4 regions of the Nissabacter archeti genome follow, and region 4 is predicted to be linked to each of the others. Evidence: predicted binding sites of a transcription regulator. Region 4 holds the regulator's gene; each other region holds the start of a gene.

Region 1 (3,100 bases), on a different contig from region 4:
ATTGGAAATCTGTCCCCTGAAGTCGTTGTATTAGCGCACTATGCCACAATTTTGCCGCGCTGCGGGGGCAAAATCACCGTGCTGCCCCGGCATAACTGTGATCCCCCGCCGTGGATTGCACGCCCTTTTCAGCAGCGCTTGCTCTATAATACGCACACGTTTTCGCAGCGGGAGCAATGAACTTACTATGACGCAGGATGAACTGAAAAAAGCGGTCGGATGGGCAGCACTTGATTACGTTACGCCGGGCACCATCGTCGGGGTCGGCACCGGCTCCACGGCGGCGCATTTTATTGACGCGCTTGGCTCCATCAAACATCAGATTGACGGTGCGGTCTCCAGCTCTGACGCCTCCACCGCCAAACTCAAAAGCCTCGGCATTCCGGTGTTTGACTGCAATGACGTCGACAGCCTGGACATCTACGTCGACGGGGCTGACGAGATCAACGGCCATATGCAGATGATCAAAGGCGGCGGTGCCGCGCTGACGCGTGAGAAGATCATCGCGGCGATTGCGCGCAAATTTATCTGCATCGTCGATGCCTCCAAGCAGGTGGATGTGCTGGGCAACTTTCCGCTGCCGGTGGAAGTGATCCCGATGGCGCGCGCTTATGTGGCGCGTGAGCTGGTGAAACTGGGCGGCCAGCCGGAGTACCGTCAGGGCGTGGTCACTGACAACGGCAATATCATCCTGGATGTGCGCAACCTCACCATCCTTGACCCGGTGGCACTGGAAAACAGCATCAATAACATCGCAGGCGTGGTGACGGTGGGGCTGTTTGCCAACCGCGGCGCGGATGTGGCGCTGGTCGGCACCAAAGACGGTGTGAAGACGGTAAAATAAGCGCCCGATCTGCCCTGGCCGCCGGGGCAGGTTAACCGGCCGGGCCGGTGGGCCAACAGGGCAGGGCGCTGCCTGCGCGGCTTGCCGGCACCCGGCGGCAGGTGAATGGGCCATAGCCGGCGCTTATGACCGGTCATATTTTTTACGCTGAAATATCTTTTCTTCTCAGGCGTAAATTTGGTGACATATATCACAATCCCCGGTTTGAATTTCCTAACATTCTGGCGCTTTTCGCTTCCCCAGCATTTTTCCCCAAAAACGCCCGGCGCCGGTGCGCCTTATGCTGAGCCACCCGCAATCGTTTGTATTGCCGCCCGCTGAATATTTGTTATGTTGAAGCGGCGCTGCTGCACAAGATTGCACGACAGCCATTTCTGAAGTCTGAAAAAATAGGGTCGGGTCATGGCAAAAGTATCACTGGAGAAGGACAGAATTAAGTTTCTGTTAGTGGAAGGGGTCCATCAGAGCACCGTTGAAAACCTGCGTGCTGCCGGATATACCAATATCGAATACCACAAAGGCGCGCTGGATACCGAGGCGCTGAAAGCGTCCATCCGCGATGCGCACTTTGTCGGCATCCGCTCGCGTACCCAGCTTACCGAAGAGGTGTTTGCGGCGGCAGAAAAGCTGGTGGCAGTCGGCTGTTTCTGCATCGGCACCAACCAGGTTGACCTGAACGCCGCCACCAAACGCGGCATTCCGGTGTTCAACGCGCCTTTCTCCAATACCCGATCCGTAGCCGAAATGGTGCTTGGCGAACTGCTGCTGATGATGCGCGGCATCCCGGCGGCCAACGCCAAAGCGCACCGCGGCGTCTGGCATAAACTGGCCGTCGGCTCGTTTGAAGCGCGCGGCAAACGCCTCGGCATCATCGGTTACGGCCACATCGGTATGCAGCTTGGCGTACTGGCCGAAGGGCTGGGGATGCAGGTCTATTTCTATGACATCGAGAACAAGCTGCCGCTCGGCAACGCCCAGCAGGTACGCCACCTCTCGGAACTGCTGAACATGAGCGATGTGGTGTCGCTGCATGTGCCGGAAACGCCGTCCACGCAGAATATGATGGGCGTGGAAGAGTTCAAACTGATGAAGCCGGGCGCAATCCTGATCAACGCCTCACGCGGCACGGTCGTGGACATCCCGGCGCTGTGTGACGCGCTTTCAAGCAAACACCTGTCCGGCGCGGCGATTGACGTCTTCCCGGAAGAACCGGCCACCAACAGCGATCCGTTCAACTCCCCGCTGTGCGAGTTCGACAACGTGATCCTGACGCCGCACATCGGCGGTTCTACCCAGGAAGCGCAGGAAAATATCGGTTCCGAAGTGGCCGGCAAGCTGGCGAAATACTCTGACAACGGCTCTACGCTGTCGGCGGTCAACTTCCCGGAAGTGTCGCTGCCGAGCCACGGGGCCAATGCCCGCCGTTTGCTGCACATCCATGAAAACCGCCCGGGCGTGCTGACGCGCATCAACCAGATCTTTGCAGAGCAGGGCATCAACATTGCCGCGCAGTACCTGCAAACCAGCCCGGAAATCGGCTATGTGGTGATTGACGTCGAAAGCGACAGCGCAGACGGCGCCAACACCGCGCTGCAAATGATGAAAGCGATCCCCGGCACGATTCGCGCCCGTCTGCTTTACTGACCGGTTGCTGCAGAGAAACGGGTGCCTCAGGCACCCGTTTTTTTATGCCTGCCGCTCACCAGCGCCACAGCTTGCCGGGGGTGATAATCTCCGGCAACGGCACATCCCAGGCTTCAGCAGGGATGCTCTCTACCTGCTGGCAGTCATGCGCCAGCCCAATCGGGTAAGGCCCATGAGTGCGCCAGTGTGCCAGCGTACGGTCATAAAACCCGCCGCCCATGCCCAGCCGCTGGCCGCTGTCATCAAACGCCACCAGCGGCGTCAAAATTACGTCAAGCTGCGGCAACGGCAGAATATGGCGCACGTCCAGCCTTGGTTCAGGAATGCGCAGGCGATTGGGAATCAGCTCTGTGTCCGGTTGGTAGTCCAGAAACAGCAGGTGGCCGGGCGAAAAAGGGTGCAAAACCGGCAGCACGACGCGTTTGCCCAGTGACCAGAGCCGCTCAATCGTGGGGCGGGTCGGCAGTTCGCCGTCAAAAGAGAGGAAAATCGCCACGCTGTGCGCCGCCTGGATACGCGGATGGCCGGCAACCTGGTGGGCCGCCTGATGGGCGGCCTGCTGCTGCTGTCCGGGTGTCAGGGCACGGCGGCGCTGACGGACTTCCGTGCGCA
Region 2 (3,100 bases), on a different contig from region 4:
GCGGAATGGATTGCAACGCCGCCAGGAAAAACAGGAAGTTGTAGCTCACCTGTTTCCAGACTGACGCCACCACCACCAGCGTCATCGCCTGCCCGCTGTACTGAGCGTGGTTCCAGTCATAGCCCAGGGTGCCCAGCCAGTGGCTGATAAGCCCCATACCGGGGTTGAACAGGAACATCCACAGCACCGCGGCCACCGCCGGGGCGACCGCATAGGGAAGGATAAACAGCGTCTGGTAAATCCGGCGCGCCCGCAGCACACGGTCAACCATCGCGGCCAGCAGCAGCGAGATGATAAGCCCGCTTACCGCCACCAGCCCGCTGAAGATAAGCGTGGTGGAGAACGATTCCAGATAGGTGTCGTCCTGCCACAGGGCGCTGAAATTCTCCAGCCCGACGAACTCGCTGGAGATGCCGAACGGATCGAGGCGCTGTACCGAGTACCACAGCGCCTCCCCCGCCGGCCAGATAAAGAAGATCACGGTAATCAGCAGTTGCGGCAGCACCAGCACATAAGGCAGCCAACGGCTGTGGAAACCGGGGCGCGACAGGGACATCAGGCGATCCTTGTGTTACTTGGTGGAGGATTCGAACCGGCGCAGCAGCACGTTGCCGCGCTGTACGGCGGAATCCAGTGCCTGTTGCGCGGTTTTCTTGCCGGTCCAGACGCTTTCCAGCTCCTCATCCACCACAGTACGGATCTGCGGCATGTTGCCCAGGCGCAGGCCGCGGGTGAACGGTAACGGCGGCTTGTTCAGCATCTGGCGGGTGGCGGTGTCCGCCCCTGGGTTTTTCTCATAGAAGCCCTGCTGGCGCGTTAGCTCGTAGGCGGCGGTGGTGATCGGCAGGTAGCCGGTTTTCTGGTGCCACTCGGCGGCGATCTCCGGCTGGGTCAGGAACTGCATGAACTGCGCCACGCCTTTGTAAGTGGCGGCATCTTTGCCGTTCATCACCCACAGGCTGGCCCCGCCGATGATGGCGTTCTGCGGTGCGCCTTTCACGTTGGCGTCATACGGCATCATGCCGACGCCATAGTTGAATTTGGCGTAGTGGCGGATGTCCGCCAGCGAGCCGGAGGAGGCGGTGGTGATGGCGCAGTCGCCGTTGTAGAACTTGGCGGTGGACTCATCTTTGCGGCCAAAGTAGGTGAAGCCACCTGATTTGTTCAGGTCAGCCAGCATCTGGATGTGCTTGACCTGCTCCGGCTTGTTGAATTCCAGCACTGCGTCCGTGCCGTCAAAGCCGTTGTTTTTGCTGGCGACCGGCAGCCCGTGCCAGGCGCTGAAGTTTTCAATCTGGATCCAGCCCTGCCAGCCGCTGGCGTAGCCGCACTTCATGCCGGCCTCACGCAGTTTGGCGGTGTAGGCCGCCAGATCCTGCCAGGTTTTCGGCGGCTGCTCCGGGTCAAGCCCCGCTTTCTTGAAGGCGTCTTTGTTGTAGTAGAGCACCGGCGTGGAGCTGTTGAACGGCTGGGAGAGCAGGTGGCCGCTCTTGGCATCGGTGTAGTAGCCGGACACCGTCGGCACGAATACGGATTCATCGAACGGCAGGCCCGCGTCGCTGAACACCTGATAAACCGGTTTAATCGCTTTGCTGGCCATCATGGTCGCGGTGCCGACTTCATACACCTGGAGAATGGCTGGGGCGTTGCCGGAACGGTAAGCGGCGATCCCGGCCGCCAGGCTCTGCTCATAGTTCCCTTTATAAACCGGCACAATTTTCACGTCCGGGTGGGCCTGGTTGAAGCGATCTGCCAGCGAATCGACTTCCACGCCCAGCTCGCCTTCCATCGAGTGCCAGAACGGAATGGTGGTCACGGCCAGCGCGTGGGTGCTGTAAGAGAGCGCCAGTGCCGTACAGAGGGCAGCGGTTTTAAGGCGGGGTGAAAAGGTAAGGGAAATAAACATGCCTGTCTCCTGAAAAGGGGGGGTGTACGGCATGGCGAGGTAAACCCCTCATGCATGAACACATTTTCGAAACCGGGAGCTAACATGACACGATAAAATGATAGAAAAATAACCGTTAAATGACAATAAAATGACAGGTGAATGAAGTGAGAGTGACGGGCAGATGGCAAAAAAGGGGCGAAGCGCCGGAAAGACGCCTCGCCGTTAACCCTTACAGGGCGCGCTTCAGGCGGGCAACCGCCTCCTGCATCTGTGCTTCTGTGGCGGTGGCAAAAGAGAGGCGGAAGGTGGAGTGGTCCGGCTCGGCGGCAAAGAAATACTCGCCCGGCACAAACACCACGCCCTGCTTCAGTGTCTCCTGCAACCAGTCTGCGGTGTTGCGCGGTTGGCGGAATTTCGCCCACAGGAACATGCCGCCTTTCGGCATCTCAAAGGTCACATGTTCACCCAGCTCCTGCTCCAGCAGGGAGGCCAGCACCTCACACTTGTGTTTGTAGGCGGCGCGGATGGTTTCGATCTGCGCCGGTAACCGCCCCAGCCCGAGGTAATATTCCGCCACCACCTGCGACAGCGAACTGGCGTGCAAATCTGCCGCCTGTTTGATGCTGGCCACTTTATGCAGCAGCCACGCCGGCATGATCACCCAGCCCAGGCGCAGCCCCGGTGCCAGGATTTTGGAGAAGGTGGAGGTGTAGATAATGTTATCGGTGTGGCCGTTCAGCGCAGCCGCCAGCTCAAACAGCGTCGGGTTGCGTTCGTCGGTGAAACGCAGCTCGCCGTACGGGTCATCTTCAATGATCAGGAAACGGTGCTCGGCGGCCAGTGTCACCAGCTGTTCGCGGCGCGCGCGGCTCAGCGAAACGCCGCTCGGGTTGCCGAAGGTCGGTACCAGATACACGCCCTTGATGGTCTGCGTTTTCAGCAGCTCCGCCAGGTCGTCCACGATCATGCCGTCACGGTCAGAGCGCACCGTCAGCAACTGCGCTTCGGCCAGTTCCAGCGTTTGCAGCGCCGCCAGGTAGGTCGGGCTTTCCACCACAAAAATGTCGCCGGGGTTAACCAGCGCACGCATCACCAGATCCAGCGCCTGCTGGGAACCGGCAGTCACCACGATGTCTTCCGGGCGGGTCACGATGCCGCGCTCCGCGCACAACCCTGCGATCTGCTCACGCAGGGTGTGGCTGCCTTCGGTGA
Region 3 (3,100 bases), on a different contig from region 4:
CAGGCGTGGCGATGGCCGCCAGCGTGCTGCTGCTGGTGCCGGGCTTCCCGCTGATTAACGCGGTGGCGGACATGTTCAAAGGGCATGTGAATACCGGGCTGGCGCGTTGGGCGATGGCCAGCCTGCTGACGCTGGCGACCTGCATCGGCATGGTGATGGCGATGGCGCTGTTTGATCTGCCGGGGTGGTCATGAACCTGTTGCTGCTGTTGCTGGAAGATATGGCGCTGGCGGCCATTCCGGCGCTGGGGTTTGCCCTGGTGTTTAATGTGCCGCAGCGGGCGCTGCCCTACTGCGCCGCGCTGGGGGCCGCCGGGCATGGCGCCCGGCTGCTGATGATGCACGCCGGGCTGCCGGTTGAGTGGGCGTCACTGCTGGCGGCGGTGCTGATTGGGGTGATCGGCATTAACTGGTCACGCTGGCTGCTGGCGCACCCGAAAGTGTTTACCGTGGCGGCGGTGATCCCAATGTTCCCCGGCATCTCAGCCTATACGGCGATGATCGCGGTGGTGGAGATTGCCCGTGTGGGTTACAGCGAGGTGCTGATGGCACGCATGGTGACCCATTTCCTGCGGGCCGGGTTTATCGTCGGCGCGCTGTCGGTTGGCCTGTCGCTGCCGGGGCTGTGGCTCTACCGCACGCGGCCGGGCGTCTGACCCTTTTTGGGCAGTCCGGGCGATCTTATTCTGCCGGGTGTGCCTTTAGATACGATGAAACACGTGAATAAGTCACTATTTGTGGCGAAATAAACGGTAAAATGACGGCTTCGCTAAGAGCTGTCTTATAAATTCTTGCGGAGGGGCGAACGCTATCGACGGCTTTACTCCCTTTCCGTATAGTGGCAGCACTTTTCGGTGACACATTTTTTTCCGACGACAACACTTTCCGACACACAAGGTTCAACAATGATTATCAGCCTGATCGCTGCACTGGCGGTGGATCGCGTTATTGGTATGGAAAACGCCATGCCATGGCATTTACCGGCTGACTTGGCGTGGTTTAAACGTAACACGCTCAACAAACCGGTAATTATGGGACGCAAGACGTTTGAGTCTATTGGACGCCCGTTACCGGGACGCCACAATATTGTTATCAGCAGCCATCCGGGCGACCACGACGGCGTCACCTGGGTGACCTCGGTTGACGACGCGATCGGCGCCGCCGGTGAGGCCGCTGAAGTGATGGTGATTGGCGGCGGGCGGGTGTACACCCAGTTCCTGCCGCGCGCTGACCGCCTCTACCTGACGCACATCGATGCGGAAGTCGAGGGCGACACCCATTTCCCGGACTACGAGCCGGACGAATGGGAGAGCACCTTCAGCGAGTTCCACGATGCAGATGACAATAACTCCCACAGCTACTGCTTCGAAATCCTCGACCGCCGTTAACGCCTGACTGACCCCGGCGCGTGAGCTTCACGCGCCTGTTTCCCCTGTTTTCCCGCTGTAACAATTCTTGTTTTTTGTAACAATCCTGTCACTTTCCCTGTTTACACTGGCCCGCATCATTGCAGCCGGCAGCCTTGCTGCGTCAAATAAAGCATAGGGAATTCCGCATGAGTGACAAAATTGAACTGAACGACGATCGCCTGATCAACCCCACCCGCCGTAAGTTGCTGCTCGGCAGCGCCGGGGCGGTGGGGCTGGCGGGTTTCCTGGGCGGCATCAGCGCGTTCCCCGGCAAAAGCTGGGCCGCCGGTACGGCCGCAGGTGTCACCGGCAGCCCGCTGCTGGGCTTCAAAGGCATCGCCGCCTCCACGGAAGACAAGGTGGTACTGGCAGAAGGCTACCGTGCGGATGTGCTGATCTCCTGGGGTGACCCGCTGCACCCGGATGCCCCGGCTTTTGACCCGAACGGCGGCAACAGCGCAGCCGATCAGGAGAAGCAGTTCGGCGACAACAATGACGGCATGAGCTTCTTCCCGCTGGATGAAAACCGCGGCGTCATGGCGATCAACAACGAATACGTCAACGAACAGTACCTGTTCGCCCACGGCGGCAGCAAAGCCACCAGCCTGGAAGATGTGCGTAAATCCCAGGCGGCGCATGGCGTCTCGGTGGTGGAAGTGCGCCGCATCGCCAACTCCCCGCGCTGGGAAAAAGTGATCGATTCGCGCTACAACCGCCGCATCACCGCCGCCACGCCGATGACCTTCAGCGGCCCGGCAGCCGGCAATGCGCTGCTGAAAACCGAGGCAGACCCAAGCGGCACCAAGGTGCTCGGCACCTTCGGCAACTGCGCCAACGGCAAAACCCCGTGGGGCACCTACCTCACCTGCGAAGAGAACTTCGACACCTATTTCGGCACCAAACAAGCAGGGTTTGTCACCACGGCCGATCAGAAACGCTACACCCTGAAGCCGGATGAGCCGGAGCGCAACTGGCCCGATTTCGACCCGCGTTTCGACGTGGCGAAAAACCCGAATGAATTTAACCGCTTCGGTTGGATCGTGGAAATCGATCCGATGGACCCAACCTCCACGCCGATCAAACGCACGGCCCTCGGCCGTTTCAAGCATGAAAATGCCGCCGTGACCGTGGCGAAAGATGGGCGTGTGGTGGTGTATATGGGCGACGACGAGCGCGGCGAGTTCATCTACAAATATGTCTCCAACGGCAAAGTGGACACCGCCAACCCGGCCAACAACCGCACCCTGCTGGATGAAGGCACGCTCTACGTCGCACAGTTCAACGGCGATGAGAACGGCACCCCGCTGAAAGGCACCGGCAAATGGCTGGCATTGCGTTTCGGTGAGAACGGCCTGACGCCGGAGAACGGCTTCCAGGATGCGGCGCAGGTGGTGATCTTCGCCCGTAAAGCGGCGGCCAAAGTGGGCGCGACCCGCATGGACCGCCCGGAATGGATCGCGGTGAACCCGCATGACGGACGCGCTTACTGCACCCTGACCAACAACAGCAAGCGTGGCGGCGAGGGAATGCCCCTGAACGCGGCGAACCCGCGCCCGGACAATATCTACGGCCAGATCATCCGCTGGGATGAGGGCGGCGACGCCACCGCAGAAAACTTCCGCTGGGACATGTACGCGCTGTGCGGCAACCCGATTGCCCACCCGCAGGGCGTGAACCGCGGCACCCCGAACA
Region 4 (3,100 bases):
ACCGGCAGCGGGTCGGTCAGTTGCTGGATGCGGCGCTGGATGTCACTCAGGTAGTCCTGGGTGGCAACTTCAATGTCCAGCCATACCGGGCGCGCCGGGTCGGCGTCACGGAAGGCGTGCAGCTGCTGTTCAATCTCCGCCAGCGAGCCTTTGACGATCGCCATCGGCTGGTGAACCGGCACCGGCAGGGTCTCCACGGAGGCGAGCGTTGCGCCGTCAAACTCCAGCAAATAGACGCTTTTGGTGTTGTTGGCTTCGTCAAAGCTGAGCGGAATCGGTGACCCGCTGTAGCGGATATGGTGGCTTTTTGCCACGCACTGGGCGCGGTGGATATGGCCGAGGGCGATGTAATCCGCCGGCGGGAACGCCTGCGCGGGGAAGGCGTCCAGCGTGCCGATATAGATGTCACGCACCGAATCCGAGGTGGAGACGCCCACAGTAGTCAGGTGCCCGGTAGCGATGATCGGCAGCGGCAGGCCCAGTTCGTCCCGTTTGGCCAGTGCAGCCTGATGCAGGCTCTGGTAATGGGCGGCGATCGCCTCCTGCAGGGCGAGCTGTTTTTCGCTGCCGGACTGGCCGGCGCGGCTCAGGAGCAGGTCGCGCGGGCGCAGGAACGGGATGGCGCACAACAGCGCGCCGGGGGTGCCGTCGTGCCGGTTCAGCACACAGAGCTGGGGGCGGTTGTCGGCCTTCACATTGGCGATGACCGTGGTATTCAGGCAGGAGAGCAACTCCCGCGACTCGTTCAGCGTGGCGACGGAGTCATGGTTACCGCCCAGCACAATCAACTGGCAGCGGGTACGCTGCAACGCCACCACAAAGCGGTTATAGAGCTGGCGGGCGTAGCTCGGCGGCGCGCCGGTATCAAAGATATCCCCGGCGACCACCACTGCATCCACCTGATGGGCTTCAACCTGTTCAATCAGCCAGGTCAGGAACGCCTGGTGCTCCGCTGCGCGGCTCTTGGTGAAAAAGACCTGGCCAAGATGCCAGTCAGATGTATGAATCAGGCGCATAACACTCTCGCTTTGTATTGCCTGCCCCGGAGGGCGGAGGAGGCTGATTATAAACGCCGTCGCGCCGTGATGTCGTGGGGGAAACCCGTTACGGTTTGCGAGATGCTTTCCAACTCCGTCATTTTATCGCCTGTCCGGCTACAATTAGCAGTAAGGTATGACCAATTCCCGTGCTGAATGGACGCGCTAGACTTATTCATAAATGTGTCATAAAACTGACGCATAATGGCGGCCGCACACAAACGTGATCGCTAACCTATTGGCAGGATTGACGATGGCAAGACGTATTTTGGTGGTTGAGGATGAAGCCCCGATTCGGGAGATGGTCTGTTTTGTTCTGGAACAGAATGGTTACCAGCCGTTGGAAGCCGAGGATTTTGACACCGCGCTGAACCGGCTGGCGGAACCTTTTCCCGATTTGGTATTGCTCGACTGGATGTTGCCGGGCGGTACCGGGTTGCAATTTATCAAGCACATGAAGCGTGAAGCGATGACACGTGACATCCCGGTGATGATGCTGACCGCGCGCGGCGAAGAGGAAGACCGGGTTCGCGGGCTGGAAGTGGGCGCGGATGATTACATCACCAAACCCTTCTCACCCAAGGAGCTGGTGGCGCGCATCAAAGCGGTAATGCGGCGCATCTCGCCGATGGCGCTGGAAGAGATGATTGAGATGCAGGGGCTGAGCCTCGACCCTTCCTCACACCGGGTGATGGCGAATGAATCCCCGCTGGAGATGGGCCCGACCGAGTTCCGGCTGCTGCACTTCTTTATGACCCATTCAGAGCGGGTGTACAGCCGTGAGCAACTGCTGAACCACGTCTGGGGCACTAACGTCTATGTAGAAGACCGGACAGTGGACGTGCACATCCGCCGCCTGCGCAAGGCGCTGGAGAGCAGCGGCCACGATCGCATGGTGCAGACCGTCCGCGGGACGGGTTACCGATTCTCAACGCGCTACTGATGTCGCGGCGGAGACCATAACGTGCTGGAACGTCTATCCTGGAAGGGGCTGGCGCTGGAGCTGGTGTTGTTCTGCCTGCCCGGCCTGCTGCTGGGGCTGCTGTTCGGCGGCCTCGCCTGGTGGCTGCTGGCCAGCGTACTGAGCGCGTTGGGCTGGAACTACTATAACCAGCTCCGGCTCTCTTACTGGTTATGGCTCGACCGCAGCATGACGCCGCCCACCGGCCGCTGGAGCTGGGAGCCTGTCTTCTACGGCCTTTACCAGATGCAGCTGCGTAACCGGCGGCGGCGGCGTGAGCTGGCGCTGCTGATCAAGCGTTTTCGCAGCGGGGCGGAATCCCTGCCCGATGCGGTGGTGCTGACCACGGAAGAGGGCATGATTTTCTGGTGCAACGGCCTGGCCCAGCAACTGCTGGGGCTGCGCTGGCCGGAAGATAATGGCCAGAACATCCTTAACCTGCTGCGCTACCCGGAGTTTACCCGCTACCTGCAAGGCGAAACCTTTACCCGCCCGCTGACGCTGGTGCTGAACAACGGCCACCATGTGGAATTCCGCGCGATGCCCTACTCTGAAGGGCAGTTGCTGATGGTGGCACGTGACGTGACCCAGATGCGCCAGCTGGAAGGCGCGCGGCGCAACTTCTTCGCCAACGTCAGCCATGAGCTGCGCACGCCGTTGACGGTGTTGCAGGGCTACCTGGAGATGATGGGCGAGGAGACGCTCGAGGAACCACTGCGCAGCAAAGCGCTGCATACCATGCAGGCACAGACCCGCCGCATGGACGGGCTGGTGCAGCAGTTGCTGACGCTGTCAAAAATCGAGGCCGCGCCGCCGCCGGACATGCAGGAGCGGGTGGACATCCCGCGGATGCTGCGCATGTTGCAGCCTGAGGCGCAGGCGTTGAGCAATAACCAGCACCAGATCGAATTCCGCATCAATGAGGCGCTGAAGGTGTTCGGCAATGAGGATCAGTTGCGCAGCGCCGTCTCTAACCTGGTGTATAACGCCGTGAACCATACCCCGCCCGGCACACGCATTGAGGTCTCCTGGCAGCGTACCGCGCAGGGCGCGCAATTCTTGGTCAGTGATAACGGGCCGGGCATCGCCGCTGAGCACCTGC

Evidence for each region. The regulator PhoB, encoded in region 4, activates phosphate uptake and scavenging genes when phosphate is short. The targets are predictions, from matches to a motif close to CTGTCATAAAACTGNCNNAT.
Region 1: serA (phosphoglycerate dehydrogenase) is a predicted target of PhoB. The motif match lies at 1,012-1,031, and genes of this name have one in related genera.
Region 2: ugpB (sn-glycerol-3-phosphate ABC transporter substrate-binding protein UgpB) is a predicted target of PhoB. The motif match lies at 2,024-2,043, and genes of this name have one in related genera.
Region 3: JK232_RS08065 (PhoX family protein) is a predicted target of PhoB. The motif match lies at 1,462-1,481, and genes of this name have one in related genera.

The regions. Positions count from the first base shown of each region.
Region 1 is NZ_JAERKB010000018.1:62,408-65,507, reverse strand. Features, by position in the region: gene JK232_RS20905 (LysR family transcriptional regulator ArgP) at 1-2, opposite strand, end outside; gene rpiA (ribose-5-phosphate isomerase RpiA) at 188-844, shown strand; gene serA (phosphoglycerate dehydrogenase) at 1,247-2,488, shown strand; gene JK232_RS20890 (5-formyltetrahydrofolate cyclo-ligase) at 2,544-3,100, opposite strand, start outside.
Region 2 is NZ_JAERKB010000015.1:90,726-93,825, reverse strand. Features, by position in the region: gene ugpA (sn-glycerol-3-phosphate ABC transporter permease UgpA) at 1-556, opposite strand, end outside; gene ugpB (sn-glycerol-3-phosphate ABC transporter substrate-binding protein UgpB) at 572-1,906, opposite strand; gene JK232_RS19480 (aminotransferase-like domain-containing protein) at 2,118-3,100, opposite strand, start outside.
Region 3 is NZ_JAERKB010000005.1:99,339-102,438, forward strand. Features, by position in the region: gene JK232_RS08050 (threonine/serine exporter family protein) at 1-194, shown strand, start outside; gene JK232_RS08055 (threonine/serine exporter) at 191-655, shown strand; gene folA (type 3 dihydrofolate reductase) at 905-1,387, shown strand; gene JK232_RS08065 (PhoX family protein) at 1,555-3,100, shown strand, end outside.
Region 4 is NZ_JAERKB010000003.1:103,312-106,411, forward strand. Features, by position in the region: gene sbcD (exonuclease subunit SbcD) at 1-1,016, opposite strand, end outside; gene phoB (phosphate response regulator transcription factor PhoB) at 1,291-1,980, shown strand; gene phoR (phosphate regulon sensor histidine kinase PhoR) at 2,002-3,100, shown strand, end outside.